4 regions of the Paramicrobacterium fandaimingii genome follow, and region 4 is predicted to be linked to each of the others. Evidence: predicted binding sites of a transcription regulator. Region 4 holds the regulator's gene; each other region holds the start of a gene.
The links. Region 4 encodes LexA, which represses DNA repair genes until DNA is damaged. Its sites were predicted from a motif close to TCGAACANNTGTTCGA; they were not measured.
Positions count from the first base shown of each region.

Region 1: HCR84_RS04060 (HNH endonuclease signature motif containing protein) is a predicted target of LexA. The motif match lies at 1,688-1,703, and genes of this name have one in related genera.
Region 2: HCR84_RS10550 (HNH endonuclease signature motif containing protein) is a predicted target of LexA. The motif match lies at 2,467-2,482, and genes of this name have one in related genera.
Region 3: HCR84_RS15340 (HNH endonuclease signature motif containing protein) is a predicted target of LexA. The motif match lies at 2,639-2,654, and genes of this name have one in related genera.

Region 1 covers NZ_CP061170.1:833,006-840,340, reverse strand. Annotated here, with positions in the region: gene HCR84_RS04065 (alpha/beta hydrolase family protein) at 1-99, opposite strand, end outside; gene HCR84_RS04060 (HNH endonuclease signature motif containing protein) at 163-1,668, opposite strand; gene rplQ (50S ribosomal protein L17) at 1,849-2,430, opposite strand; gene HCR84_RS04050 (DNA-directed RNA polymerase subunit alpha) at 2,477-3,466, opposite strand; gene rpsK (30S ribosomal protein S11) at 3,586-3,984, opposite strand; gene rpsM (30S ribosomal protein S13) at 4,020-4,394, opposite strand; gene rpmJ (50S ribosomal protein L36) at 4,548-4,664, opposite strand; gene infA (translation initiation factor IF-1) at 4,749-4,970, opposite strand; gene HCR84_RS04025 (mannitol-1-phosphate 5-dehydrogenase) at 5,107-6,252, opposite strand; gene HCR84_RS04020 (PTS mannitol transporter subunit IIA) at 6,249-6,689, opposite strand; gene HCR84_RS04015 (PTS mannitol transporter subunit IIBC) at 6,686-7,335, opposite strand, start outside.
Region 2 covers NZ_CP061170.1:2,176,893-2,184,227, forward strand. Annotated here, with positions in the region: gene HCR84_RS10535 (arginase family protein) at 1-512, shown strand, start outside; gene HCR84_RS10540 (dihydrolipoyl dehydrogenase family protein) at 548-1,969, shown strand; gene HCR84_RS10545 (Fe-S oxidoreductase) at 1,924-2,355, shown strand; gene HCR84_RS10550 (HNH endonuclease signature motif containing protein) at 2,521-3,966, shown strand; gene HCR84_RS10555 (FecCD family ABC transporter permease) at 4,095-5,123, opposite strand; gene HCR84_RS10560 (FecCD family ABC transporter permease) at 5,120-6,127, opposite strand; gene HCR84_RS10565 (iron-siderophore ABC transporter substrate-binding protein) at 6,120-7,139, opposite strand; gene HCR84_RS10570 (iron-siderophore ABC transporter substrate-binding protein) at 7,139-7,335, opposite strand, start outside.
Region 3 covers NZ_CP061170.1:3,171,315-3,178,649, reverse strand. Annotated here, with positions in the region: gene HCR84_RS15360 (carbon starvation CstA family protein) at 1-562, opposite strand, end outside; gene HCR84_RS15355 (DUF421 domain-containing protein) at 705-1,268, opposite strand; gene HCR84_RS15350 (antibiotic biosynthesis monooxygenase family protein) at 1,338-1,646, opposite strand; gene HCR84_RS15345 (methyltransferase domain-containing protein) at 1,666-2,541, shown strand; gene HCR84_RS15340 (HNH endonuclease signature motif containing protein) at 2,693-4,156, shown strand; gene HCR84_RS15335 (NAD(P)H-binding protein) at 4,312-4,569, opposite strand; gene HCR84_RS15330 (NUDIX domain-containing protein) at 4,671-5,168, opposite strand; gene HCR84_RS15325 (hypothetical protein) at 5,238-5,477, opposite strand; gene HCR84_RS15320 (LLM class flavin-dependent oxidoreductase) at 5,510-6,529, opposite strand; gene HCR84_RS15315 (VOC family protein) at 6,598-6,972, opposite strand; gene HCR84_RS15310 (iron chaperone) at 7,066-7,335, opposite strand, start outside.
Region 4 covers NZ_CP061170.1:2,026,757-2,034,091, reverse strand. Annotated here, with positions in the region: gene miaA (tRNA (adenosine(37)-N6)-dimethylallyltransferase MiaA) at 1-544, shown strand, start outside; gene dapF (diaminopimelate epimerase) at 554-1,435, shown strand; gene HCR84_RS09840 (class I SAM-dependent methyltransferase) at 1,441-2,082, opposite strand; gene hflX (GTPase HflX) at 2,128-3,630, shown strand; gene lexA (transcriptional repressor LexA) at 3,634-4,305, opposite strand; gene HCR84_RS09825 (hypothetical protein) at 4,558-4,902, shown strand; gene HCR84_RS09820 (histidinol-phosphate transaminase) at 4,920-5,996, shown strand; gene hisB (imidazoleglycerol-phosphate dehydratase HisB) at 5,999-6,604, shown strand; gene hisH (imidazole glycerol phosphate synthase subunit HisH) at 6,601-7,242, shown strand; gene priA (bifunctional 1-(5-phosphoribosyl)-5-((5-phosphoribosylamino)methylideneamino)imidazole-4-carboxamide isomerase/phosphoribosylanthranilate isomerase PriA) at 7,295-7,335, shown strand, end outside.

The sequences.
Region 1 (7,335 bases), 1.2 Mb from region 4:
CAGAGCTGTGGCCGATGCAATGAGCCGGCCAGCGCGGGTGGCGGTGAGCCCGTTCATTCGTGTGGCGTCCAGAAGTTCGGCAATCGATGAAGCGCTCATCGTCCGAGTCTAAGCAGATCTAGCCCATTCAGGGGCGAGAGCGTTCGACATGCACAGCTTTGACTATTCTCGTTGCACTGAGTGTTGGGCACCGGTTGGTGATGTCCAGAGCAGGCTGCCGTCTGGTTGTGCTTCTGATCGCCAGCGTGTCGAGTGTTTCAGTGTGTGGTGTCGGCGACAGAGGCTCATGAGGTTTTCGGGCGTGCTTCGTCCGCCGTCTGCCCACGCGACGACATGGTCGATGTCGCAGCGTTGGGCGGGAACATCGCAGCCGGGGAACCCGCAGGTTCCGTCTCTCGTGCGAATCAGCCGCTTCACCTGCTCACTCAACCGGTACTTGGTCGGATCGATCGCAACCGTTGACCCATCAACCGGGCTGGTCAGCACCCGGTGAAAACGTGACGCCTGGCAGATGATGTCTCTCGCCAAGTCGAGATCGATGGGGCCGTATCCGCCCAGCGATGCAGGTTCGTCACCGTTACCGAAGAGTGTCTCGGCGGGAACCGTGATCACCACACCGGGACGCATCGCCGCCAACTGTGCCGCCGTCAAACCCGACAGCGCTGTCGCCTCATCTGACGGTGCACCCTCGGGCTCCGCCGCTTCAGGCTCGGCACGCTCGGTCTCATCACCCTCAGGCTCAGCGTCAGCGTCAGTTTCGGGCTCAACCGTTTCGTGTTCGACCCCGTCGTTGAAGGTGCCGATGCGCAGCGTTTCTGCGCCGAGCTGGGAGAGGAGTGCCTCGGCCGTGATGTCGGCACGCAACTGCGTCAACGTGCGCTGCTCGCCCGGGGTTTCCCCCATGCGTCGCTTCGCCAACGCACGGGCACTGGCATCGATGGAGAGGACCACATCGGCGGAATGCGTCAGGGTGATGCTCGCCATCCCGTCATTCTCTTCACACACATCAACGCGACGTTCTGCGAACGCCTGCTTCGTGCGCTCCTGGATCGTCTCAGGATGCAGCCTCTCACGAAGCTTCCGGGCCGTCTGCTGAAACCGTGTCGACGTCTGCGTGCGCGCCTTCGGCGTGATCGCGGAATCGAAGGCGAGCCGGGCCTCTTTCGGAACATCCCACGCCTGATGAGCGGCAGCACGAACGTGCTGCTGCGACACCCAACCCACACGCCACGCATCCGCCAACTCGGGAAGATCATTGATCACAGTCTTCGCCTCTTCAACCATGTTCGACGCCGTGCGATCCGTCACATGCAAACGCGTCGCCACCTCCGCACTGAACGCCCGACGCAAAGCCTCATCATCCTCCAGCGCCGTGGAGGACCCGTGCACGAGAATCGCGTCCCGTTGATTGCGGAACGCCACCCGGGCCGCCTCAAGCTTCTCGGCCACCACCGCCTGCTGACCCAGCAACCTCTCCTGTTCCCGCTCCAACTCCTCCAACGCCAACGCCGCCGTGTCACTCGTCTCCACAATCGGAGCATGCATCTCATCATCGAGATACACGTAGTCATGAACCATGAAAAACGGACGCAAAGCTACCTCACCGCGGGCCTCATCACCCATCGGAATCGGACCAACCCGACCCCCACACGCCTTCGGTTCAAACATGACACAATCATACCAATCATCGAAGCTATGTTCTAGTCTTTCTCGAAGAAAATTACCATCTTTCACCGTGATCTTCCGCGTCATTGCGCGGGAATTGGTGAGCGTGCCCGGGGACTGCGCAAAATACACGATGCCCCCACAACCAACAGGCTGTGAGGGCATCGTGAAAGCGAGTGCTGCTTACTTGGCGTCGTCCTCGGACTCTGCCTTGTCGTCAGCTGCGTCTTCGGCGGGAGCCTCGTCGGCTGCAGCCTCGGTCGACTCCTCAGCGGCCTCGTCGGCCGGTGCCTCGGCGGTCTCCTCTGCAGGAGCCTCCTCGACCTCTGCCTCGTCTGCCGCCTCGTCGACGGGCTCTTCAGCCTTCGCAGCGGCAGCCTTCTTGGCAGGCTTCGCCTTCGGCGTGACGGGCTCGAGTACGAGCTCAATCACGGCCATCGGAGCGTTGTCGCCCTTGCGGTTGCCGATCTTCGTGATGCGGGTGTAGCCGCCTTCGCGCTCGGCGACGAGCGGCGCGATCTGCGTGAACAGCTCGTGCACAACGCTCTTGTCACCGATCGTCGACAGCACGCGACGACGCGAGTGCAGGTCACCGCGCTTGGCGAACGTGACGAGACGCTCGGCGAACGGACGAAGACGCTTGGCCTTGGTCTCCGTCGTCGTGATGCTCTTGTGGGTGAACAGGGCCGCCGAAAGGTTGGCGAGCATCAGGCGCTGGTGCGCTGCGCTGCCTCCGAGGCGGGGTCCCTTGGTGGGCTTAGGCATTGTCGTGTTTCTCCAGATTGATCTCGGACTGTCTTACGACGGACCGTCAGTTGTTCTCGTCTTCGTAGCCCGAGTAGAAGTGTGCGCCGTCGAACCCGGGAACCGAGTCCTTGAGCGACAGCCCCATCTCGACGAGCTTGTCACGAACCTCGTCCACCGACTTCTGACCGAAGTTGCGGATGTTCATGAGCTGCGTCTCGCTGAGGGCGACAAGCTCGGAAACCGTGTTGATTCCCTCGCGCTTGAGGCAGTTGTACGAACGGACCGAGAGGTCGAGGTCTTCGATCGGAACCGACAGCTCGCTCGAGAGCACCGTCTCGGCGGGCGCTGCCCCGAGCTCGATTCCCTCTGCCTGGTTGTTGAGCTCCTTCGCGAGGCCGAACAGCTCAACGAGCGTGCTTCCGGCGGAAGCGATCGCGTCGCGCGGCGTGATTGCCTGCTTGGTCTCGACGTCAACGACGAGACGGTCGAAGTCAGTGCGCTCACCAGCACGCGTCGCCTCGACGCGGTAAGTGACCTTGAGAACGGGCGAGTAGATCGAGTCGACCGGAATCTGGCCGGCCTCGGAGAACTCGTTGCGGTTCTGCGTTGCCGAGACGTAGCCGCGACCGCGCTCGATGGTGAGCTCGAGCTCGAACTTCGCCTCTTCGTTCAGCGTGGCGATGACGAGCTCGGGGTTGTGCACCTCGACACCGGCCGGCGCCGAGATGTCAGCGGCAGTGACCTGACCGGAGCCGGTCTTGCGCAAGTATGCGGTGATCGGCTCGTCGTGCTCGCTCGAGACCACGAGACCCTTGACGTTGAGGATGATCTCGGTGACGTCTTCCTTCACACCAGGAATGGTGCTGAACTCGTGAAGCACGCCATCGATGCGGACGCTGGTGACAGCGGCTCCGGGAATCGACGACAGAAGCGTGCGACGAAGCGAGTTGCCGAGGGTGTAACCGAAGCCGGGCTCAAGCGGCTCGATGACGAAACGGCTGCGGAACTCCGAGATGTTCTCCTCGGTGAGCGATGGACGCTGTGCAATAAGCACTATGTATTCCTTTCGGCTAAGTGTCCGCTATATGACACTTGCGTTGACGGGATATTGAGTTGTGTTAACCGGCGAGAATCGAGCCGGGGTGAACCGGCCCGATCTCGGGTGTGAAGTGCTTAGACGCGGCGACGCTTGGGCGGACGGCATCCGTTGTGCGCCTGCGGCGTGACGTCGTTGATCGAGCCGACCTCAAGGCCAGCGGCCTGAAGTGAACGGATCGCCGTCTCGCGACCGGAGCCCGGTCCCTTGACGAAGACGTCAACCTTCTTCATGCCGTGCTCCTGCGCCTGACGAGCGGCAGCCTCGGCTGCCATCTGAGCGGCGAACGGCGTCGACTTGCGCGAGCCCTTGAAGCCCACGCCACCGGACGAAGCCCAGCTGATGACGGCGCCAGAAGCGTCGGTGACGGAAACGATCGTGTTGTTGAACGTCGACTTGATGTGGGCCTGGCCCTGAACGACGTTCTTCTTTTCTTTCTTACGCGGCTTGCGGACGGCCGACTTGGGTGCTGCCATTGGTAATCTCCTGAATCCTTAAGGCGAAGCTCGACCTAGCGAGCCTTCTTCTTGCCGGCGACGGTGCGCTTCGGGCCCTTGCGGGTGCGTGCGTTGGTCTTCGTGCGCTGTCCGTGCACGGGGAGACCGCGACGGTGGCGGATGCCCTGGTACGAGCCGATCTCGACCTTGCGGCGGATGTCAGCGGACACCTCGCGGCGAAGGTCACCCTCGACCTGAAAATTGCTCTCGACGTAGTCGCGAAGAGTAATCAGCTGATCGTCAGTGAGATCCTTGACGCGAATGTTTCCGTCGATGTCAGTGTCGGCGAGGGCTTTGAGCGCCCGAGTGCGGCCGACACCATAGATGTACGTCAGTGCGACTTCCACGCGCTTGTCGCGGGGAATGTCTACGCCGGCGAGACGTGCCATGGTGGCTTCTCCTAGGAGTATGTGGAGGTGTGGAGCAGTTTCGGTGCCAGAGCCTCCGACCCTGGGTGTCCCTCGCTCAGCGTTTCCGCTGTTCCGAGTTCTCGAAACTGCCTGTTCTGTTGTGTTGTCGTGGCGCGGCCGGAGCCGCGTCTGCTAGCCCTGGCGCTGCTTGTGGCGCGGGTTGCTCTTGCAGATCACCATGACGCGTCCGTGACGACGGATCACCTTGCAGTGATCGCAGACCTTCTTGACGCTGGGGTGGACCTTCATGTTCTTCCTTCGATTCGCTGTCCTCGTGAAGAGCCATCCACACTGCAGGGCGTGGCAGAGCTCAACCGTTACTTACAGCGCGACTTACTTGTAGCGGTAGACGATCCGGCCGCGGGTCAGGTCGTAAGGGGTCAGCTCAACGATCACGCGGTCCTCCGGGAGGATGCGGATGTAGTGCTGGCGCATCTTGCCCGAAATATGGGCAAGCACCTTGTGACCATTGCTCAGCTCAACGCGGAACATCGCGTTGGGCAGCGCTTCGATCACGGCTCCTTCGATCTCGATGACACCGTCTTTTTTGGCCATAGCCTCACTGTCGCTCAGGTTCGTCGCACTGGTCGTGCGTTGGATTTCGATGCGGACGGAACACGCCTGTAGCGTGCACAATGCACCAACGAATTATCTTATGTGATAAAGCTCTGCTTCGCCAGTCGAGATTTGATCACGTGCGTGTGACGGCGGCAACCTCGGCGCGAATGCGTTCGAAGAGCGGATGCCCCGGCTCAAGCCCTGTGACCTGCGCGGTGAACTCGGCCGGCTCGAGCGTCTCGAGCAGCTCGGCCATCTCCTGGCTCTGCGCGTCGTCTGGGACGTGAAACTGCAGCGCAGCGCCGATCGCGTCGACGAGCGCATCGGGCGCGTTTCCGCGCTCGGCGATCGCGGCCGCCGGCCCGATGAAGCGCTCGTGGCGGCTGAGCTTGCGCAGCGGCTCGCGCCCGACGCGCTGGACGGTGTCGGGAAGATGGTCGTTTGTGAAGCGCGACAGAATCTTCTCGCGGTACACCGTCTGCTCGTGAACGTCGAGACCGTGCACGGTGACGAGGTAGTCAGATGTCTCTTCGAGCGCTCGGCGAACTTTCTCCTGCACGAGCGGGTCGGCGGCAGCATCCGCGATTTTCTCGTGCCCGGCGAGAAAGCCGAAGTAGGCAGTCGTCGCGTGGCCCGTGTTCACGGTGAAGAGCTTGCGCTCAATGTACGGCGCGAGCTCGTCGACGAAATGCGCGCCGGGCAGCGGGGGCTCGGCGCCGGTGAACGGCGCGCGCTCAATGACCCACTCGTAGAATGCCTCGACAGTCACGTCGATTCCGGCGTCGGCGGACTGCGTGGGCACGATGCGGTCGACCGCCGTGTTCGCAAAGACCGCTCTCTGCGCGATCTCGCCCCACTCCGCACCCGCGTTCTCATGCACGTGCGCGCGCAACGTGTCTGTCGCGCCAATGGCGTTCTCGCAGGCCATGACCGCTGCGGGAGCGAGATCGTCGCTGCGAGCCGCGAGCCCCTTGGCTATCGCGGGGGCGATGAACCGCAGCACGTTCGGCCCGACGGCCGTTGTAATGATGTCGGCCGTCGCCAGCTCGGCAACGAGCCGCTCTTCATCTTCCGCCGAGTTGACGGCGCTGAAGCCGGTGACGACACGCTCGGTGCCGCCGTCACCGACTTCATGCACCGTATAGCTGTCCGCGTGCGCAAGCGCATCGATCAGCTCGGGGTTCACGTCGGAGAAGACAACGTCATACCCGGCATCGTGCAGCAGTAGTCCGATGAAGCCGCGGCCGATGTTTCCTGCCCCGAAGTGAACTGCCTTCATTGGTCGTTTACCTCCTCGAGCAGCGTGTAGAGCGCGCCGGCGTCTGGCGCGTCAATCAGCTGCTGAACCGATTCCTCTTCGGAGAACACGATGGCGATCTTCGACAGAATCTCGAGGTGCTCGTTCTCGACACCGGCGATGCCGACGACGAAGCGCACCTCCTCGCCGTCCCAGTCGATGGGGTTCATATAGCGGATGAGAGAGAGCGCTGAGGCCTTGATCTCGTTCTTCGCCTCGTTGGTTCCGTGCGGAATGGCCAGGTAGTTGCCCATGTATGTCGAGACTGTCTCTTCGCGCTCGCGCATGGCGTCGACGTAGGCATCGGTTACCGCGCCCGCGGCCACGAGCACGCGGCCTGCCTCGGCGATCGCGTCGTCGCGGGTCGTGGCACTTCCCGCTGCCACCACATTGCCCACCGTCAGAATCTCGCTGCTCATTGCTGCTCCCCCTCTGAGGTCTCCGTGCTTTCGGTTCCCTTGCTCTCGGCAACCCGCTGCACGACTTCTTCGTACCTCGGGCTGTTCATGAAGTTGTCGACGGACACGTGAATGGAGTTCGGCGACTTCTGCTTCGCGCGGTCCGTGAGTTCATTTTGCGTCACGATGAGGTCTGCGTCACCGGTCAGGTTGGCGATTGCCTGGTTCGTCACCTTCACATCGGTGACACCGGCCTTCTTCAGCTTGTTGCGCAGAACGGATGCTCCCATGGCGCTTGAGCCCATTCCGGCATCGCACGCGAACACGATGTTGCTGATCGGGCGGGTGTCCGTCGTTGTTGCGTTGTCGGCCTGCGCCGCAGCATCCGTCTCGCCTCCCATGGTGCCGAGAACGCTTGACTTCTTGCCCTTGTTCGCCTCGGTCTTTGCAATGGCGTCGCTGAGGTCACCGGCGTTCTCACTCGCGAGATCGCGCTTGCGCGATGCCCGAAGAATGATCGCCGAAATGGTGAACGACACCGCTGCGGCACCGATGACCGAGAGAATCACACCGACGTAGCTGTCTGGCGCCGTCTGAATGAGCACGGCGATGATGCTGCCCGGAGAGGCCGGTGCGCGAAGCCCCGTCTGGAACGCCGCGTTGATCG
Region 2 (7,335 bases), 150 kb from region 4:
TCGCGGTGCTGTGGCTTGACGCACACCCCGATCTGCACACGGCGGAGACTTCCCCGTCTGGCGCTTTCGACGGCATGGCACTCAGATCTGTGCTCGGAGAGGGACACGACGTTCTCGCCGCATCCAATCCCCTCGCGCACAGCAAGGTCGTGCTGGGCGGCATCCGTTCTGTCGACGACGACGAAGCCGCCTATCTCGACGCTTCCGAGCTGCGTGCGCTGAGCACGGACGAAGTTGCCGGTCTCGTCGACGCTCTTGTCGAGACAGGCGCGTCAGAGGTGTACGTGCACATCGACCTCGACGTTCTCGACCCGGCAGACATTGACGGAACGCACTGGGCGGAGCCATTCGGCATTCCGCTCACGCAGCTCATCGATGTGCTGGGTGACGTACGCGGCAGGTTCTCGCTTGCCGGGGCAGGGATCACGGGCTTCGCACCCGCGTCTGCCGCGGCTGCGACGGACGATCTCGCGGCGATCCTGCGCATTCTCGGTGCACTGACAAGACGCTGACTGCGCTCCGGCGACAGCGCGAGTATTCTCGGAGCATGAGCGAGTACGACGTTGTAGTTGTTGGTGCGGGCGCTGTCGGAGAGAATGTCGCCGATTACGCGACGCAGGCGGGCCTCTCGTGTGTGATCGTCGAGAGCGACAAGGTGGGCGGCGAATGTTCGTATCGCGCCTGCATCCCCTCGAAGGCGCTTCTGAGGTCGGGTGACGCGCGCCGTGCTGCTCTCGCTGTCGACGGAGCGGCGCAGGCGGTCACGCGGGGCCTCGATGTCGCGCGAGTTCTGGCTCGTCGCGATGCATTCACGGGCAAGGGCGACGACGCGGGCCAGGTGTCATGGCTCGAAGGCGCGGGCGTCGACCTCGTGCGCGGACAAGCGCGGCTTGTGGCCGAGCGCACCGTCGAGGTGGAGCGCCCCGAGGGTACGCAGACGCTGACGGCACGCGTTGCTGTCGCGGTGTGCACGGGTTCGGAGCCCACGGTGCCGCCGATTCCCGGAATTGACGAGATCGACGTCTGGACAAGTCGCGAAGCGACGATCGCCGAAGACATACCGGCATCCCTCGTGGTTGTCGGCGGTGGAGTCGTCGCTGCCGAGCTGGCGACAGCGTTTGCGTCGCTCGGCTCGACCGTCACCGTCGTCGCGCGAAGTGGTCTGCTGAGCGGGCATGAGCCGATCGCGGGCGAAGCCGTTACGAAGAGATTCCGTGCCGACGGAATCGACGTGCTCGTCGCCGACGTTGATTCTGTTTCTGCCGCGGGCGACGGCGCGCAGGTGCGGCTCTCGACAGGGCAGACGGTGAACGCTGATCGGGTGCTGGTCGCAACGGGCCGCACTCCGCGAACCAGCGATGTCGGCATCGACACTGTCGGCCTCACACCCGGAGAGTGGGTCGACGTCGATGAGACGATGCTCGTGCGCGGGGTGCCTGGCGAATGGCTGTATGCGGTCGGTGACCTCAATCACCGCTCTCTGCTGACGCACCAGGGAAAATACCAAGCACGCGCAGCGGCTGCGGCCATCGCCGCGCGGGCGGCGGGTGATGTTCCCGACACGCACCCCTGGGCCGACGCCACGGCAACGGCCGATCACGACGCGGTTCCGTCCGTTGTCTTCAGCAGCCCGCAGGTGGCTATGGTCGGTATGACTGAGACGGCCGCGATGGATGCCGGGCGACCCGTGAGAACGATTGACATCGCGCTCGGGTCCGTCGCCGGCGGTGCTCTGCACGCGGATGGTTATGAGGGAACGTTCCGTGCCGTCGTCGACACGGAGCGAAACGTCGTCATCGGCGTGACTCTCGTGGGTGACGACGTCGCTGAGCTGCTGCACGCGGCGACAATCGCTGTCGTCGGCGAGGTTCCTCTGCACCGGCTCTGGCACGCCGTTCCCGCCTTCCCGACCATGAGCGAAGCATGGCTGCGAATGCTCGAGGCACTGCGAAAGCCAGAGGCACAGTGATTCGCAGCATCCTCACGAATTCTCCCCTCAGTCTTCTCGGCTACGCCTACGGCACGCTCGTGGGGATGGTGTGGGGGTTCATCTGGTCAACGGGCAAGGTAGAACGCCGCGGCGGGCTCTTCATCTTTCGGGGGATGCCGCGCTGGACGTTCGGTCGGGGCGGCGCCTGCGTCGGGGCCTGCTATCTCACCCGCACGAACGTGAGCTCTGACGTACTCGAGCACGAAGCCGTGCATCAGCAGCAGTGGCGAACCTACGGGCTTCTCTTCCCCGTGCTGTACGCGTTGGAAGGCTTCAATCCACTCACCAACCGATTCGAGATCGAAGCTGGCCTCGAAAAGGGCGGCTACCTCCGCAAACGTCGCAGCACGCGTCGCCGCGGCTGATGTGATTCTGGGTGGTGCCTACGCTGCCTCTCCTCGGCATCGTCCTCGCTCCCCTCTATGCGCTTCTTCGTCCACAGGCAGAAACTTTGGTGAGTTATCCACAATGGGTGGTTGACCGGGTGTTCTGTCGGTGGGAGTGTCGGTGGGTCCTGCGATACTTTGGTCATGCACGAAGCAGTCGCAGCACCCGGTTTCGAACCCAATGAGGGTCCGGATGCTGTCGCTGTGCGTGCCGCGGAGAAGACTCTGGCCGATGCTGCAGAACTGGCCTCGATCGACCCGACATCACTTTCCGCCGATACCCTGTTGACCTATACGGGCCTTCTCAGCAACATCTCCCGCATCATCGAGGGCCAGCAAGTCGGCAACGTGGGCGACATTGCTCGGCGCTCTGACACGGATGCCGGGTTTGATGGTCTCGCTGCCCGGCACGGGGCGAAGAGCCCGACAGCGCTGTTTGAGGTGATCACGGGGGCGAAGAACTCCACAGCGTATCGGTTCGCGACAGTCGCGAAACACACAACACCGAGAGTGTCGGACACCGGGCTGCCTCTCGATCCGGTGTTCGCTCAGACCGCGGACGCGCTCGCCCAAGGCACGATTGGTCTGGATGTTGCCGAGTCGATCACGTCGACGTTGGCACCTGTCCTGCCCCGGGTTTCCCCCGAGCAGATCGACTGGGCCGAGAAAACGCTGATCGGTAATGCGACGGGTGCGTTCGGTGAAGTGCCGTTCACGGCGGATGCTGTGCGGCAGCAGGCCCGCGTGTTTCGTGTTGCCCTTGACCCTGACGGTGTCGAACCCACCACGGAAGAACTTCACGAGGCACGCAAGCTGGTCTTCAAACACCAAGACGACGGAACGATGAAGATCACAGGGGTGCTCTCTCCCGAGCAGGCGGCGCAGGTGACACCAGTGTTTGATGCGTGCATGTCGAAGAGAACCTCGCCGACGTTTATGCATGCTGAAGAGCTCGCCGCGACCAAGCAAGCACCCGAGGAGCGGACAAAGCAGCAGGAGCGTGCCGACGTGTTCACGTCGATCATCGGTGGTGTCGGGAAACAAGACACCACACCGAAACTCCACGGGCGTGGCCCAACAGTGATGATCACGGTGAAGAACGAGGACCTCGACGCCGGTACCGGTGCTGCCTGGTCACCGGGAACACCGGCACCGTTGCCGATGAGCTTTGTGACACAGATGCAATGCGACGGCGACACGAGGAACGTCACCATTGACGAGCATGGTGACGTGCTCAACCTCGGGACCGCGCAACGGTTCTTCACAGCGAAGCAGCGTTTGGCGTTGATCGCCCGCGACGGGAACACCTGTGTTGTCGATGACTGTGACATTCCGGCGTGGCTGTGTGAAGCGCATCACGTGCAACGATGGGAAAACGGCGGCCGAACAGATGTTGCAAATGGCCTGATCGTCTGCTGGTTTCACCACAGATTGCTGGATCGCGGCGAATGGTCCCTCACCCGCGACGAAAACGGCCACCCCAGACTGATCCCACCAGACTGGTACGTGAACCGACGGTATCTAGGACGCCGAGAAGCACCGGGCACCGACCCGCCAGACGATCATCGAGATACCGGGCCGCGCACCTGACGTACGCGGCGGCCCCGACACACCCAACGCACGAGTCAAATCACTCGCAGCGCTACGACGTGTGCGCAAATGGCCGCCTCGTGCTGAGTTTCACGCAATTGGAGACGCCCCGGTGCAAATGAATCCGGCTACAGGGCACCTTTGCGCCACTGGGACATGAGGAGCCCTCCGAGGAAGATACCGCCGATCAGGGCGGTGACGACGCCGACGGGGAGTTGCTGCGGAGCAGGAACGAACTGCACGATCACGTCGGCGAACAGGAGCATCATCGCGCCCATGAGCCCCGCGACGACCGGCGAACTGGACCGGGCGACAACACGCGCGACGTGCGGTGCCATGAGGGCGATGAAGGCAACAGGACCGCAGACGGCAACGCCTCCCGCAGCGAGAACGATCGCTGTCAACACGGCAAACGTGCGGGTTCGCGAAGCCGACGCACCAACCCCGTCAGCAATGTCGTCACCCATCTCGACGAGGGCGAGACGTCTCGACAGTACGAGCGCCACCGTTCCGAACACGCCGAGAACCACGAGGATGATCCCGACATCGTCTAGAGATCGAGCCTCGAGGCTTCCGTTCAGCCACGTCGCGAGCACGGTTGCCTGTTCACGTTTGATGCGCGTAAGCATGAATTGCACGAACGACAGCGCAATCGCCTGCACGCCGATGCCCGCGATGATCAACTTGCCCGGTGAGGCGAATCCCGTTCCCGTCGAGACGTAGACGAGCGCTATGGCCGCGATGGCACCGATGACGGCGCCGACGGGCAACGGCACGACACCGGGCCAGAGGATGCCGAACGCGACGGCACCGGCCGAAGCGCCGGCCATAAGCCCGATGACATCGGGGCTGCCAAGCGGGTTGCGAGTGACGCGCTGAAAGAGCGAACCGCTCACTCCGAAGGCGGCTCCCGCCCCGATCGCGACGAGCAGCCTCGGCCCGCGAAGGGTCTGCACGACGAAGCTGCTCGCTCCGGTGTCGCCGAAGAGCGCCGCCGGAAGCTGCAATGGCGAGACGCCGAGATCGCCGAGCGCGAGAGTGACAACGGCAAGACCGATGATCGCGACAACGAGACAGGTGATCACGACGAGCGTGCGCACGTGCACCCGCAGTGACACTCGCGTGCCTACGCGCAGTATGCGGTGATGAGCGGTCATCTCCGTTCACCTCGCAGACGGCGCAGGGCGATGAAAAGCGCTGGCGCGCCGACGAACGCCGTCATGACACCGACCATCAGCTCATCGGGGCGCGCGATGACGCGCCCGAGCACATCGGACAGCAGCAGGAGAACGGGACCGAGCGCGATGCACAGTGGAAGAAGCCGGCGATGATCGGGCCCCGAGAACATGCGGGCGATATGAGGAACGGCGAGCCCAACGAACAGCACGGGGCCGACACCAGCCGTCGCCGCGCCGGCGAGAATCGCAACCGACGCACCGCTCAGTAACCGAACGACGACGGGGCGCTGACCAAGGGCCGTTGCAACGTCGTCGCCGAGCGCGAGCATATTGAGCCCAGGCGCGAGCCCGAGCGCGAGAACAAGGCCGACGATGATGAACGGCAGAATCAGCCAGGCCTGCTCGATGCTGCGTCCGGCAAGTGAGCCCACGACCCAGAACCGATAGGCGTCGAAAACGTCGGGAAAACTCAGGGAGATTGCCTGCACGTACGCAGAGAAGACAGCGGTCACGACGGCTCCGGCAAGCACGATTCGCGTCGTGCCCGCTTGTCCGCGCGATGACCCGAGTGCGTACACGATGATGACGGCGACGACAGCGCCGATGAGCGCGAGCCACACAGAACTCGATGCCACCGTCCCGAAGAAGGCAGCACCGGTGACGATCGCCGCAGCGGCGCCGACGTTGATGCCGAAGAGGCCGGGATCAGCGAGCGGGTTTCGCGTGACCCCCTGCATCACCCCGCCGGCGACGGCAAGCGCTGCACCCACGATGACTCCGAGTATCGTTCGTGGCACTCGACTGGCGAGCACGGCATCAACGTAGTCGTCGCCCGACCCCGTGATTGAGTCGATGATCTGCCCTGGCTCGAGCGCCTTCGAGCCGACGCCGAGGCTCGCGATGATGGAGATGCCGAGCAGCACGACAGCGGCCGCCACGCCAAGTGCGTAGCGGCCACTGCCGTGTGCGCGGCGCTCAGCCATCGACGTGCGCGACACCCTCAGAGATAATCGGCAGATATTCGTTGAGAGCCCAGGGGACGCTCAATGGCGTCAGCACGCTCGTCGCCATTCCCAACTCGCGGTTCGAGATGAACTCGACGACGGCGCCGCTCTCGACAGCGGGAATCTGCTTCCAGAGCTCCTGGCTGGCAACGCTCGCCTTCTCGTCGTCTGAGTTGTACCACGTGAACAGCACGTCGACGTCATTCAGCATGTCGGCATTCTCGATGCCGATCGTCGCGGTGAAGACGCCCTCCGCCGGCTCGAGGTCGCTGACGGCGGGATCAAGTTTGAACCCCAGCGCCGTAAGCAGGTCGACGCGCGGGTCGCCCGGGAGATAGACAGACAGCTCCCCCGGCTTTCCCGTGTAGACGTACGCGAACGTCAGGCCGTCAAATTCAGGATGCTCGTCAGCGGCGGCCGACAGCTGATCGTCAATGCCACCGATGAGTTCCTTTGCGGCATCCGGCTGCCCCAGCGCTTGCGCCACGATTTTGATCTGCGTCTTCCAATCGGTCTGCCACGCGGCATCTGGATAGGCGACGGTCGGCGCAAGTTCGCTGAGCAGATCGTACTGATCCTGGGTCAGACCCGACTGCGGAGCGAGAATCACATCGGGGTCGGCCTCGACAACAGCATCGATGTCGATTTCGGGATAGACGCCGAACGTCGACGGCACGGCATCGCCTTTCGACTCGATCGCCTCGCGCAGCCACGGCAGAACGCCCTCGTCGTCACCGGCCCACGTGTCTTCTTCGATTGCCACGGGCGTCTCTCCGAGCGCCACGACGATATCTGGCGTGCCCCAGCCGATCGACACGATGCGTTCTGGCTTCTCGGGGATCCTTGCCGTTCCCAGAGCGCTTTCGATCGACACGGGGAACGCTCCGTCACCCGCCGATTCGGTCTCCGGGGAACTGGTATCGCTTGAGCAGCCGCTCAGAGCAAGAGCGACGATGGCGGCTGCGGCTGCACCCCGGGCAAATCGTGACATTAGAGGTTCTCCATTGCGTTCTCGATGAGTTCTGTGTAATCGTCGAGCACCCAGGGGACGCTCAGCGGCGTGATGAGGCTCGCTGCCGTCACAAACTGGTGGTCGTAGATCGTGACGTCTGATCCGCGCTCGATGGCGGGAATCTGCGCGTACAACGGTTGCTCCTCGGTCTGGGCCTGCGATGCTTCGTCACTGA
Region 3 (7,335 bases), 1.1 Mb from region 4:
GAATCAGCGGCCACCGCAGACGGTAGACCGCCACGCCAACAAGCAGAGCGACGACGATTGCGCCCCAGGTGGGAATGACCGCGGTCGGCGTGCTGATGAGCAGGTTCTTGATCACGACGGCAAATGCCGCGATCACCATGAGCAGCAGCAGGAAGATCACGATGAGGAAGAGGTTCGCACCACGCTTACCGATGTAACGGCCCGAGAGCGCGCCAATCGAGCGGCCCTTGTTTCGCACCGAGGCCCACAGTGTGCCGAAGTCGTGCATTCCCGCGAAGAAGACGGTGCCGAGAGTCACCCAGAGGAAAGCGGGCAGCCAGCCCCAGATGACGGCAATCGCGGGGCCGACGATGGGCGCGGCACCTGCCACTGACGTGAAGTGGTGTCCCCACAGAATGTATTTGTTGGTGGGAACGTAGTCGACGCCGTCGTTAAGCTCGTGGGCTGGCGTCTTGAACTTTTCGTTGAGCTTGTATACCCGCTTTGCAAGGTATTTCGAATAGACCAGGTAGCCGATGACAAACATCGCCAACCCAATGATCATGAGAATAAGGGAACCCATGGAGTTCTCCCCTTTCGCGGCGTGCGCCTCTGCAGCGTGGCGGCGGCCCCGATGCCGTCGCTCCCATCGACGCTATCAGAATCTGTGAATAACCTGTGCAAAATTTCCCGACGGGGGGATGCTGTGGGTCTCGTGGCCGAGGCTACTCTGCGGCGCGAAGCTCGGAGGGGATGCGGTCGGCTCCGACGACGCCGTGCAGGAACTCCGGTTCGATCAACTCACCCCGCTTGAGCACACTGATCTGACCTGTCGGTTCGAGAATGACGCAGGCGACCTCGGAGGATCGTCTGACGCCGGAATGCCGCAGTGTCGAGTACACCTCGTCCGCGATGATGTGTGTGCGTGCAAGGTTGTCTCGAAGAAGCTCGTCGCCGGCCATGAGCACGACGGCGGGGTTGTTCACAAGGCGCGCGGCGCCGCGAATGCGCCTGATCTGCCCCGTGACTGCCTGCAGAATCAGCAGGGTGGCCAGACCGAGAAGGCCAGCGAACAGCGTCGGCGTATCGCCGAGGATCGCACGACCGATGACGGCGCCAAGCGCAATGATCGCCGCGAGGTCGAAACTTGACAGACTCGCGAGGGTTCGCTGCCCGAGGACGCGGACGAGGAGGAGCACTCCGCCGTAGAAAGCAATGCACGAGATGACGACGCGAATCGCATCGTCCCAACCGAGCCCGTATTCGACCCACATGTCGTATCCAGCCACATTCCGCACCTCTCTGTCCGCACAGCAGACCGGCGCGATTATTTCACAATGGAGCCGTCGGGACGATTCCTATCGTTTCGGCTTCACGTCCAGTACAACCTGAAACTCGAGCACGTTCGCCTCTGCGAAGACCGGCTTTCCCTGCTCGCCCTTGTGGGAGGCACGAGCCGACCCATCGCGCCACATTTCAAATGATTCGTCGTCTTCCCAGCGGGTAACGATGAAGTAGCGGTCGTCGCCAGCGACGGGGCGCAGCATCTCGAATCCCAGAAACCCGGGGGAATCGTCGATCGTGCGCGCTCGATTGATGAAGCGGCGCTCGAACTCGGCGCGTGCTTCCTTCGGAACGCTCACTGCGTTGATCTTCACGACAGCCATAGTTCAAGTCTAGATTCGGATGCTGTGGGTCGCCCCCGCGGCATCCGTGAATATTCTTCTGCCCCGCACCGGTTCGATAGTGTTCCCTCACGACGACCCGGGAGCAGGCATGGCCGATCAAGGCGACATCGACGAGCGCATTCGCACGTACTACAGGGAGCAGTTCGATGAGGGCGCTCGCCTCACAACCCGGTCGTCGCAGGGCGTGCTGGAGCATCGCCGAACGCAAGAGCTCATCGCGGAGCACGTCGAGTCGGGGCGCGTTATCGACATCGGAGGGGCCACGGGCGTTCACGCGTTGCCATTGCTGCAGCGTGGAGTCGAGGTCGAGCTGATCGATCCGGTGGCAGAACAGGTCGGGAAGGCACGAACCGCGGGCATCAGCGCGCGTGTGGGGGACGCCCGCGACTTGCCGTTTGCCGATGATGAGTTCGACGCTGCACTCATGCTCGGCCCGCTGTACCACCTCGCGGCTGACGATGACCGAGTGCGTGCGCTTCGCGAGGCCTCGCGCGTGACGCGGTCGGGCGGCATTGTCTTCGCTGCGGCGCTTTCCCGAGAAGTCGCGTTTCAGGCAGCGACGCTTACGCGTGAGCCGCACTTGACGTCGGAGCTCACGAACCTGTTCGAGAACGGCGCACCGATCGCCGGCGGTCGATTTCCGGCGGGCCACTTCCACACGGCGGACGAATTGGCGGCCGAGGTGACGGCGTCCGGGCTTGATCTGATCGACGTGCACGGTGTCGAGGGCCCCAACGGTCTTTTGCTTGAGAACGTTGATGTCGGGAACGAGCAGTTGACGGATGCCGCTCTCGCGCTCGCCCGGAGGGGCAGCACAATTCCTGGAATCCGCGACTTGAGCATCCATCTGCTGGCCATCGCTCGCGTACCGTAGCGACGCCAGCAATGCGGAGGGTCACCGCGGAGAACGCCCCCTAGGCTGTTTCTTCGTCCACAGGCAGATACTTTGGTGAGTTATCCACAATGGGTGGTTGACCGGGTGTTCTGTCGGTGGGAGTGTCGGTGGGTCCTGCGATACTTTGGTCATGCAGGAAGCAGTCGCGGCACCTGGTTTCGAACCCAATGAGGGTGCGGATGCTGTCGCTGCGCGCACCGCTGATGGCGCTCTGGCGGGTGTGGCTGAGCTTGCGTCGATCGACCCGACGGAACTCTCCGCGAATGCCCTTCTGAACTACGTCGGCGTCCTGGGAAACATCACCCGCCTTGTCGAAGGCCGCCAAGTCACCAATGTGGGCGATATTGCCCGCCGTTCTGACACGGATGCTGGGTTTGATGGTCTTGCTGCCCGTCACGGGGCGAAGAGCCCCACGGCATTGTTTGAGGTGATCACGGGGGCGAAGAACTCCACAGTGTATCGGTTCGCGACAGTCGCCAAACACACAACACCGAGAGTGTCGGATACCGGTTTGCCCCTCGACCCGGTGTTCGCCCAGACGGCGCAGGCGTTGTCGGAGGGCACGATTGGTCTGGATGTTGCCGAGTCGATCACCAGCACGTTGGCACCGATTCTGCCCCGGGTTTCCCCCGAGCAGATCGACTGGGCCGAGAAGACGCTGATTGGTAATGCGACGGGTGCGTTCGGTGAAGTGCCGTTCACGGCCGATGCTGTGCGGCAGCAGGCCCGCGTGTTTCGTGTTGCTCTGGACCCTGACGGTGTCGAACCCACAGCGGAAGAACTCCATGAGGCACGCAAACTGGTCTTCAAACACCAAGACGACGGATCGATGAAGATCACCGGGGTGCTCTCACCGGAACAGGCTGCGCAGGTGACACCGGTGTTTGACGCGTGCATGTCAAAGCGCACGTCGCCGACGTTTATGCATGCTGAGGAGCTCGCCGCGACCAAGCAAGCACCCGAGGAGCGGACAAAGCAGCAGGAACGCGCAGACGTGTTCACGTCGATCATCGCCGGTGTGGGGAAGATGACCTCCACACCGAAACTGCACGGCCGTGGCCCAACAGTGATGGTGACGGTGAAGAACGAGGACCTCGACGCCGGTACCGGTGCAGCCTGGTCACCGGGAACACCAGCACCATTACCCATGTCGTTCGTGACACAGATGCAGTGCGATGGCGACACCCGCCAGGTGCACATCGACGAACACGGCGACGTGCTCAACCTCGGGACCGCGCAACGGTTCTTCACCGCGAAGCAGCGTTTGGCGTTGATCGCCCGCGATGGGAACACCTGCGCGGCTGCCGACTGTGACATTCCGGCGTGGCTGTGTGAAGCGCATCACGTGCAAAGATGGGAAAACGGCGGCCGAACAGATGTTGCAAATGGCCTGATCGTCTGCTGGTTTCACCACAGACTCCTCGACCACGGCGAATGGTCCCTCACCCGCGACAAAAACGGCCACCCCAGACTGACCCCACCAGACTGGTACGTGAATCGACGGTATCTAGGACAACGACGCCGCATCACAGACAACGAAGACGACGACCGTGACCCTCCAGACGACCGGCGAGATACCGGGCCGCGCACCTGACGTACGCGGCGGCCCCGGAACACCATACGCACGAGTCAAATCACTCGCAGCGCTATGAGGTGTGCTCTGGTACCGCGGAATTCAGAATTTTTGATCACGTATAGCAACGAGATTCCGCGATCAGGGCTGTGGAGTGCGACCGTGCTCCTCCGTTGCTATTTGGCGTCGGTGACGACGACCGTCTGACGGATAAAGCTGTTGTCAACGGCGGTATCGAGCACGAACTCAGCAACATTCGCGCGAGATGTCGAGGGGAAGAGTGGCAACTTCGTGACCTTCTCCAGCATGACCGTGGTGCGCTGAGTAGTGTCGCTGGCATTCAACGATCCCGGGTATGCGAGAGTCCATTTCGCGTCACTGTCCGATAACAGCACCTCCGATGCTGCATTGTTTGCGTAGGTCTTTCGGAGCATGGTGCGGAATATCGGGCGGTCGATGCGATCACGGTGCTGACAGTGACGTCGCCGACGACGATCTGGGTGCCCCGAGTTGCCAGCCGCGTTGGCGCTATTAGTCATTCTGAGGCAGATATCTTCTTGGATTTATACACGCGGCCGTCGGGTAAGTTTCGGAAGCCGCGAATCCAATCAATTACCGCCGCTGGATAGAGGGGCACTTCTGTGTCGGCATCGTCGAATGGCCGCCACACGACAGGTGCAACCGAACCGTCAGACTCAGTCAAGGTGCCACCGTCGTCAGAGGGCGATGGTTCCAGACGGCCAGAGTACAAAGCGACGATCTCATGGCCGAGCTCCCCGTTGTAGTGAAAGATGTTCTCGAGCATGCCGAGGTGAGTGAGGTCAAGAATGCGGGCTCCGAGTTCCTCCTCGACCTCACGGATGATCGCCTCCCTGTGCGTCTCTCCGAGTTCGACGCTGCCCCCGACCAGTCGGTGAAAACCCCGTGGGCTTTCGCTCGTCGGCGCATTGACGCTGACAAGATGGCGAGAGTCGTCGACATGCGGTGCGATCAGCATGGCTTTGACGCGAATGTAGGAGCGATCAACGGGCATGGATCTCATTGTTCCGCGCGCGGCCCGAACCCGCCATCTGAAATTCATGAGTTGGAAACTGCGAGCCGCTCAGCGGTGGCCGGAGCGTATTCGGGGATAGAGCCAAAACAGAGCGATCGTTCCGACGACTGCGCGCACAGCGGCAAAGATGAGCGCCCACCAGCCAACGGGATTATCACCGATGAGCAGCGCGACCCCGATGATGACGAGAACGACGTCGGCGGCATACGGAACTCTCAGCCAGAACAGCAGCCGTGCTTCTGGCGAACGAGCAGCATCTGCGTCGCCCGCAGGCTCCTTGTCGCTCATGCGTCCCGCGCCGGCTCAGCGCCCGTCACGAGTCACCGCCAACCGAGCCCTGGCGCCACGAACTTCACGACGCTCTCGAGCAGCGTCGCGTTGTATTCGACCCCGAGCTGGTTCGGCACCGTGAGAAGAAGCGTGTCTGCCTCCGCAATGGCGGAGTCTTCTGCGAGCTCGGCCACGAGAACATCGGGCTCGCCGATATAGCTTTTGCCGAAGCGCGCCAAGCCACCGTCAAGGTGTCCGACCTGATCGGCACTCTCTGCCTGCGCCCGCAGCCCGAAATAGCGACGATCGTCGTCAGTGACAAGCGGCATGATGCTGCGGCTCACCGACACCCGCGGTTCGCCGTCGTGACCAGCATCCGCCCATGCCTGTCGGTACAGGCGAATCTGCTCAGCCTGAAGCTCATGGAAGGGAACTCCCGTGTCTTCGGTGAGGAGAGTCGAGCTCATGAGGTTCATGCCCTGGGTGCCCGTCCACTCTGCTGTGGCCCGCGAACCGGAGCCCCACCAGATGCGCTTCTCGAGCCCGGGAGATCGCGGCTCGATCGCAAGTGCACCCATATGTCCCGCCATCTGGGGATTGGCCTTCGCGACTCCAGAGCCAATGATTGCCGCTCGGAACACCTCGGTCTTCTGGCGCGCGAAGTCTGCGTCTGTCGTGTCTGCAGGTGTGACGTAGCCGAATGCCTCGAAGCCGCGATCGGCGTGCTCGGGTGAACCGCGACTGATGCCGAGCTGCAGGCGCCCGCCGCTGATCAGGTCGGCAGCAGCCGCTTCCTCAGCCATATACAGAGGATTCTCGTAGCGCATGTCGATGACGCCGGTGCCGAGTTCGATTCGGCTCGTTCGTGCGCCCATCGCTGCGAGCAGTGGAAACGGAGATGCAAGCTGAGGGGCAAAGTGGTGCACGCGCACGTATGCGCCGTCGACACCGACCTCTTCCGCCGCCTCTGCGAGTTCGATCGTTTGCGTCAAGGCATCCTGAGCCGTGTGCACGCGCGAGCCCGGAACGCTCTGGTAATGACCAAACGACAGAAAGCCGATGTTCTTCATAGCCAGGTCAGCGTTGCGATCCTCGCGCTTATTCCCGGTCTGACTCCGCGCCGTTTTCGGGGCCTTGATCAGGACCGGTGGGCAATGTGGCTGGCGACGTTGATCGTACGGCCGCTGGGGTCGCGGACGAAGAAGCGCCGAATGCCCCAAGGCTCATCCCGAAGCTCGCGAATGACGCTAAGCCCGTCAACAACAGCACGCCTGTGCGCCTCATCGACGTTGGCCACCTCAACTGAAACGTCAACCTCGAGCAGTTCCGGGTCGAGCGCAGTCGGGCTACTCCAGGCGATGATGATCTGCGTTGTCGGTGTACTCGTCGACGCGAGCATGAGCATCCCGTCTTCATCCATCGCCACCCGAAAGCCGAGAAATTTCTCATAGAACTCGCGTGTTTGGGCGAGATTGTTCGTCGTGATTACGGGCATCGCGCGGCGGATCTCCATGCGTACCTGCATACCACAGCGCATGCGGATTCACCGTTGATAGATGGCGTTTGACCGGCTACTCGTCCGGGATCAGAACGCCGCGGATCTCACTCACACTCCGAGGTCCTTCCGGGACGCCAGGGCGAGCCGTCGAACGAGGTCGTCCGAAATTGGTTTGCTGGCCGAGAAGGTGACGCCGGTCTTGCTCGCCTTGAGTCGGGCAGCTGCGATGTCGTCTGCGAGCGCCGTGATGGCACCAGGTGACAGGTAAAGGCCACACTGTTGGCTGAACGCGGCGTAGCCGGCGACGATGGAGCCTGCCACCTCAAACCCGGGCATGTTGTACTTCATGACTTCAACTGCATCCGGGAGGGAAGCAGA
Region 4 (7,335 bases):
GCTCGAGCTCGATGAGAAGGGCGTTGGGGCCCTTGCCCGACGCCTTTTCGCACTCGATGAGGAGGTGGCACAGCGAGTCGGCTCGACGAACGCTCGCCGCATTGTTCGTGCTCTTGAAGTCGCGGAGCTCACAGGAGACCCGTCGCGCGGCATGCTCCCGGCAGACCCGCTACCCGTGTATCCGTCTCTTCTGCTCGGCCTGGACGCGCCCCGAGACGTTCTCGTCCCGCGATTGAACTCTCGGGTGACGCGAATGTGGCATAACGGGCTCGTTGACGAAGTTCGCAGCCTGCTGCAGAACGGACTTGAACGCTCGACAACGGCGGGCCGCGCGATCGGCTACGCGCAGGCGGCAGCTCAGATCGCCGGAGAGCTGAGCGCAGACGAAGCCATCGACCGAACCCAGCAACTGACCCGCCGGTACGCGCGCCGCCAGGTCAGCTGGTTCAAGAGATACGAGCATATGATGTGGCTCGATGCCGAATCTGCGTCGCTGAGTGACGAAGCTGCCCGCGCTTTCGATGACCACGTGGCCGCCCTCTAGACTTGGCATATGGCGACGACCCTCCAGTTCACCAAAGGCCACGGCACAGGCAACGACTTCATTCTCTATTCGGACCCCGCGGGAGAGTACCCGCTCGCTCCCGAGCAGATTCGTGCACTCTGCGACCGGCACACGGGCATCGGTGCCGATGGTGTCATCAGAGCCGTACGTTCCGTGGCAATTCCGGACGGCGAGGCGGCGATCGCTGAAGATTCCAGTGCGGAATGGTTTATGGATTATTTCAATGCAGACGGAACCGCTGCGGAGATGTGCGGAAACGGCATCCGCGTATTCGCCCGCTATCTGATCGCGAACGGGCTGCTGACGCTCGATACCGGTGAAACTGTTGCCATCGGGACTCGTGCCGGCGTGCGTGACGTGCAGCGCTCGGCCGATGGCTTTCACGTTGATCTCGGCCGGTGGGTGCTTGAAGAGAGTGAGCCTCTCGTTCGTGTCAAGCAGCTGAAGGTCGCTCGCCCTGGGCAAGGCATCAATGTCGGCAACCCCCATATCATCGTTGCCCTTGCCGACCTCGACGAGCTGGCGGACGCCGACCTCACCTACGTTCCCCAGGTGGAGCCAGCGCCCGAACACGGAGCGAACATCGAACTTGTCGTTCCGCGCGACCCCCTGGTCAAGGACGGCATCGGGCGCATCAGCATGCGTGTGCACGAGCGGGGAGTCGGCGAGACGCTGTCGTGCGGAACCGGCGTCGCGGCGTCTGCGCTTGCAACACGACACTGGGCCGGCTCGAAAGCCCCGCACAACTGGCGCGTCGATGTTCCAGGGGGGACGCTCGGCGTGCGCATGTTTGCCGCGGAAGACGGTGAGCACGTCGGACTTTCCGGCCCAGCGGAGCTTGTCTATACGGGAACGATCGACCTGGCCTGAGTCGCTTACTGCACGACGTCGATCGGCTCGGTTGAGCCCGTGTGCCGACGCGTACGCAGCACGCGATAGCCCTTGCTCGACGTGGTACGGGACACGCTGAACTCGTCGGTCAGCTCGTCGTGAAGCCAACGCTGCAAACTGTCAGAACCCAGGTTTCTCTGCACAACGAAGTACCCGTCCGAGCCCGGCAGGAGACGCGGTATCCAGTGCTGCAGCATGCCGTGGAGCTCATTCTTTCCCACGCGAATCGGCGGGTTCGACCAAATTGCGCGAAACCGTATCGCCTCAGGGACGTCCTGGGGCAGCACAGCACGCACCCCATCAAGGCCAAGCGTCTTCGCATTGCTCCGAAGCCGGTCAAGTGCCCGTTCATTGACGTCTACCCCCCACACGGTGGCGTCAGGAGAGAGCAGGCCAAGGCTGAGCGCGATGGGCCCCCAACCGCACCCGAGATCAAGCAGATGACCGCCCTCTGGCGGAGGAGGAGTGCTGCTCAGAAGAACTCGAGTTCCCAGATCAATACGGTCGGGACTGAAGATTCCGTTCGCCGAAGTGAGACTGTGCTGCGCACCCGCCAAATCGACGGTGATGCTCTTGATGGTGAGCTCGCTCCTGGGAGCGCCCGAGAAATAGTGATCGCCGGTCATAGTTAGGTACGTTATCTCAGGCTTCCGACACTAGGCTTAAGGGAAATGGCTGATATGGGCAAGAACAACACCGACGACGACGCTCTCGACCGCATCATCGCGAGTGGGGACGCACGTGCTTTCTCGGTGTTCGGCCGAGCTCAGGCCCTTCATCAAGATGGGTCCGACTCGAACGCAGACGGTGACCAGCTCGATCGCGAGGAGCGGCGTGCGCTTCGCCGCGTCGCGGGGCTCTCGACCGAGCTCGACGACGTCACCGAGGTCGAGTACCGCCAGCTGAGGCTGGAAAACGTCGTGCTGATCGGCGTATATCCCCAGGGATCCGCCGACGACGCCGAAAACTCTCTTCGCGAGCTCTCGGCTCTGTCAGAGACAGCGGGTGCCGTTGTGCTCGATGGTCTGCTGCAACGACGTCCGCACCCGGATCCGAGCACCTACCTCGGGCGTGGAAAAGCCGAAGAGCTGCGCGACATCGTGCGCTCGCTGAACGCCGACACGGTGATCGCCGACACAGAGCTTGCTCCAAGCCAGCGACGAGCGCTCGAAGACGTCGTCAAGGTGAAGGTGATCGACCGGACGGCAGTCATCCTCGACATCTTCAGCCAGCACGCGCAGAGCCGTGAAGGCAAAGCACAGGTGGAGCTCGCGCAATTGGAGTACCTGCTTCCTCGACTGCGAGGCTGGGGCGAGTCGATGAGCCGTCAGGCTGGTGGTCAGGTCGGAGGTGCCGGTGCGGGAATGGGCTCGCGTGGACCGGGCGAGACGAAGATCGAGCTTGACCGGCGCCGCATCCACACACGCATGGCGAGACTCCGCAAGCAAATCAAGGGCTTCGGGCCAGCACGTGAAGCAAAGCGTGCAAACAGATCACGATTCGCCGTGCCGTCTGTCGCCATTGTCGGGTACACGAACGCCGGAAAGTCGAGCCTTCTCAACAGGGTGACTCAGGCGGGCGTGCTGGTGGAGAACGCGCTCTTTGCCACGTTGGACTCCACGACGAGGCGCACACGTACCGACGACGGTCGAGAATTTACCTTCTCCGACACTGTCGGCTTTGTTCGAAATCTGCCGCACCAGCTCGTCGAGGCTTTCCGCTCGACTCTCGAAGAGGTGTCGTACGCGGACGTGATCGTGCACGTCGTCGATGCAGCGCACCCCGACCCCGCATCTCAGATCACCACGGTCCACGACGTGATCGGGGACGTCGGCGCGCGCGATATCCCCGAGATCATCGTCTTCAACAAAACAGATCTGATCAATGACGACCAGCGACTTCTGCTCAGGGGCCTCGCGCCGAACGCCGTATTCGCCTCTGCCCGAACCGGCGCTGGGGTAGACGAGCTGCTCGAGACGATCGAGCGGATGCTTCCCCACCCTCCCGTCGAAGTGGCTCTGCTCGTTCCCTACGACCGTGGGGACGTCATTTCGATGCTTCACCGTCGCGGTGAAGTGACGAAAATTGACTATCGGGAAGACGGCACGTACCTCGAGGCGGCGGTTTCCGACGAAATCGCCGCGCAAGTCACGGAATTCGCCGAAGCGCGCTAATCCTCAGACCGAGCGCAGAACGGCGACGACCTTGCCGAGAATGTCCGCGTGGTCGCCGAGAATGGGCTCATAGGCACTGTTGCGGGGGAGCAGCCACGTGTGGCCGTCTCGCTGGCGGAAGACTTTGACTGTTGCCTCCTCGTCGAGCATTGCCGCGACAATGTCGCCATTCTCTGCGGTGGCCTGCTGGCGCACGACAACCCAATCTCCGTCGCAGATAGCGGCGTCGATCATCGACTCGCCCTTGACATGGAGCATGAACAGTTCGCCTTTGCCGACGAGTTGGCGGGGGAGGGGAAAAACCTCCTCGACCTGCTGTTCAGCAGTGATGGGGACGCCAGCGGCGATATTTCCGACGAGGGGAACCATGGTGGCGTCTCCGACGGGTCTTGACGTCTCACCGATGTCGGCGGTCTGAGGAAGGTCGATGAGCACCTCAAGGGCGCGCGGGCGGTTCGGGTCCCGACGCAGGTAACCACTCAGCTCAAGCTGGTTCAGTTGGTGGGTGACACTCGAGAGAGAGGCAAGGCCAACCGCATCGCCGATCTCGCGCATGCTCGGCGGATAGCCATTCTGCGAAACAGTCCGCTGGATGAACTCGAGAATCGCCCTCTGCTTATCGCTCAGATTCTTGCGGCGACGGGTGCGTGTCTTCTTCGTCGGATCCTGTGCCATCGCTCTGCTCCTGTCTCCTCACGAGCCCCGATGTCGGTGGCTCGTGGTGATGTGTTCCCTGTGTTCGAAACTGTATCCGCTTCGGCGGGTCGAGGCAAACATCTATTCGAGTGTGTCGCGGAATTTCTTCGGCGACAACCGAAAAAGATGGTTGACAGTTCGAACAGTCGAAGATAGGTTCGGAACACAGGTTCGTTTCGGCCCTCACCGGCCTGAGGGCCGAAACGAACTCGTCAACGAAGGAGCAGAACGATGACATCCCCGCAGACCAATGCAGCACCCCGGCTTCGTCTCACCGCCCGCGGCCGCGCCGTTCTTACGGGAATCGCTGCTATTCCCTTTGTGTTCGGCATCGCCTTTGGCGCTGTACACGCGAATTCCGCCGTGGCATCCGACTCGTCATCGTCGGCGACCTTCGAATACGTGACCGTCTCCGCCGGTGAATCGCTGTGGATGCTGGCAGAGCGCATCGCGCCTGATCACGACCCCCGCGACGTGGTTGCGGAGATCGTCGACCTCAATCGACTTGAGACGTCATCGGTGGCCGCGGGTGAGCGAATCGCGATCCCGTCACGGTACGAGGAAGCTGTTCGGTAAGCCCATACGATGGAGGGGTGACCACATTCGATGATCTTCCTCTTCGCGACGGCCTTCGCGGCCGCTCTCCGTACGGTGCCCCGCAGGCTCCGGTTCCGATTTCGCTGAACGTCAATGAGAACACACATGGCATTCCAGAGGTTGTGGCGCACGATATCGTTGGGGCTGTTGCAGCGTCGATCATCGGGCTGAATCGCTATCCGGACCGCGAGTTCACCGAACTGCGGCAGGACTTCGCGGCGTATCTGGGGCACGGTATGCGGGCAGAGAATATCTGGGCCGCAAACGGCTCGAACGAGGTGCTGCAGCAGATTCTTCTGGCGTTCGGCGGCCCGGGGCGGACTTTTCTTGGGTTCACTCCCACGTATTCGATGTACCCATTGCTTGCCATGGGGACAAACACACGATGGATCGGTCGCGAGAGGGAAAAGGATTTCGAGCTCTCACCCGAGTACATCGCTCGCGTGATCGCGGAGGACGCGCCCGACGTCGTCGTGCTGTGCTCACCGAACAACCCGACGGGCACGCCTCTGACCCTCGACACCATTCGCGCCGCATACGAGGCAGCACCGGGGATCGTCATCGTCGACGAGGCGTATGCCGAGTTCTCTGATCAGGGAACCCCAAGCGCGCTGGAGCTGCTCCAAGGACGGCCTCGCCTTATCGTCTCTCGCACGATGAGCAAGGCATTCGCATTTGCCGGGGCTCGCGTCGGTTACCTCGCCGCTGATCCCGCGATTGCCGATGCTCTGCGCCTTGTTCGACTTCCGTACCACCTGTCGGCGCTGACTCAGGCTGCTGCTCGGGCGGCGTTGCGGCATTCCGATGCCATGCTTGCTGTCGTTGACGACATCCGGGCGCAGCGAGACCGCATGTCGAGCGGGCTCGCCGAACTCGGGTACCGACCGTACAGGTCGGGAAGCAACTTCGTTTTCTTCGGCGGCGTCGACGACACATCGGCGCTGTTCCAACACCTGTTCGAGCGCGGCATCCTCATCAGAGATGTTGGCATCGACGGCCACATGCGCGTTACGGCCGGCACGGAAACCGAGACGTCTGCGTTCCTCGACGCGATGACCGCACTACGATCATGAGTATGACTTCTTCACGCGTCGCACGCATTCAGCGCGAGACTAGCGAGTCGTCCATCGACCTGCACATCGATTTGGACGGTTCGGGCACGAGCGACATCTCGACGTCTGTGCCGTTCTTCGATCACCTGCTGACGGCATTTGCCAAACACTCGCTCACCGATCTCACTGTTCGCGCAACGGGGGACACCGACATCGACGTTCACCACACGGTGGAGGACATCGGCATCGCACTCGGGTTGGCGATCAGGGAGGCACTCGGCACGAAAGCCGGGATCTCTCGCTATGGCGATGCGCTCGTCCCCCTGGATGAGGCTCTTGCGCAAGCCGTTGTCGACATCTCAGGGCGACCGTATCTCGTTCACGGCGGAGAACCGGAGGGCTTCGAATTTCATCTGATTGGCGGCCACTTCACGGGGTCGATGGTGCGTCACGTCTTTGAAGCGATAGCGCTCAACGCGGCGCTGACAGTTCACGTCGAGCTGAAGGTCGGCCGCGACCCCCATCACATTGCTGAAGCTGAGTTCAAGGCGTTCGCACGAGCGTTCCGGCAAGCTAAATCGTTGGATCCGCTTGTCTCGGGGATTCCGTCGACAAAGGGTGCGCTGTGAGCGCACCCCGCGTCGTGGTCTTCGACTATGGTTCGGGCAATGTCCACTCGGCTGTGAAAGCTCTCGAAGCCGCTGGTGCTGATGTTCGACTGACAGGCAGCAAGCGCGAGGCTTTCGAATCAGATGGGCTGCTTGTTCCCGGTGTCGGGGCTTTTCGCGCCGTCGTCGATCAGCTGCGATCTTCCGGCGCGGACGAGGTCATCGATCGGCGTCTCGCCGGTGGGCGCCCCGTACTCGGGATCTGCGTCGGGATGCAGGTGATGTTCGACTCCGGTGTCGAGCGTGGTTTTGACGCTGAAGGACTTGCTCAGTGGCCGGGCGTCGTCGAGAAGCTCGACGCTCCTGTGCTGCCGCACATGGGATGGAACACAGTGGATGCTCCGGCCGCGTCAGCGCTGTTCGCCGGTGTCGCGTCTGAGCGGTTCTATTTTGTGCACTCCTATGCCGCACGCGCGTGGCCGCTCGACGCATCCGGGCCGTTCGCCGCCCCTCAGGTCACGTGGGCCGAGCATGGTGAACGATTCATCGCGGCCGTTGAAAACGGACCGCTGTGGGCCACTCAGTTTCACCCGGAGAAATCGGGGAAGGCGGGCATCCGCTTGCTCACGAATTGGGTGGATACCCTCACCGCTCACTAACATAGGGTTCTTGTGCTGCACAGGCACACGCAACGCTCTTCAAAGGATGGAAATGCGCGAGTTCAATCAGGCTCCGGCACTCGAACTGCTGCC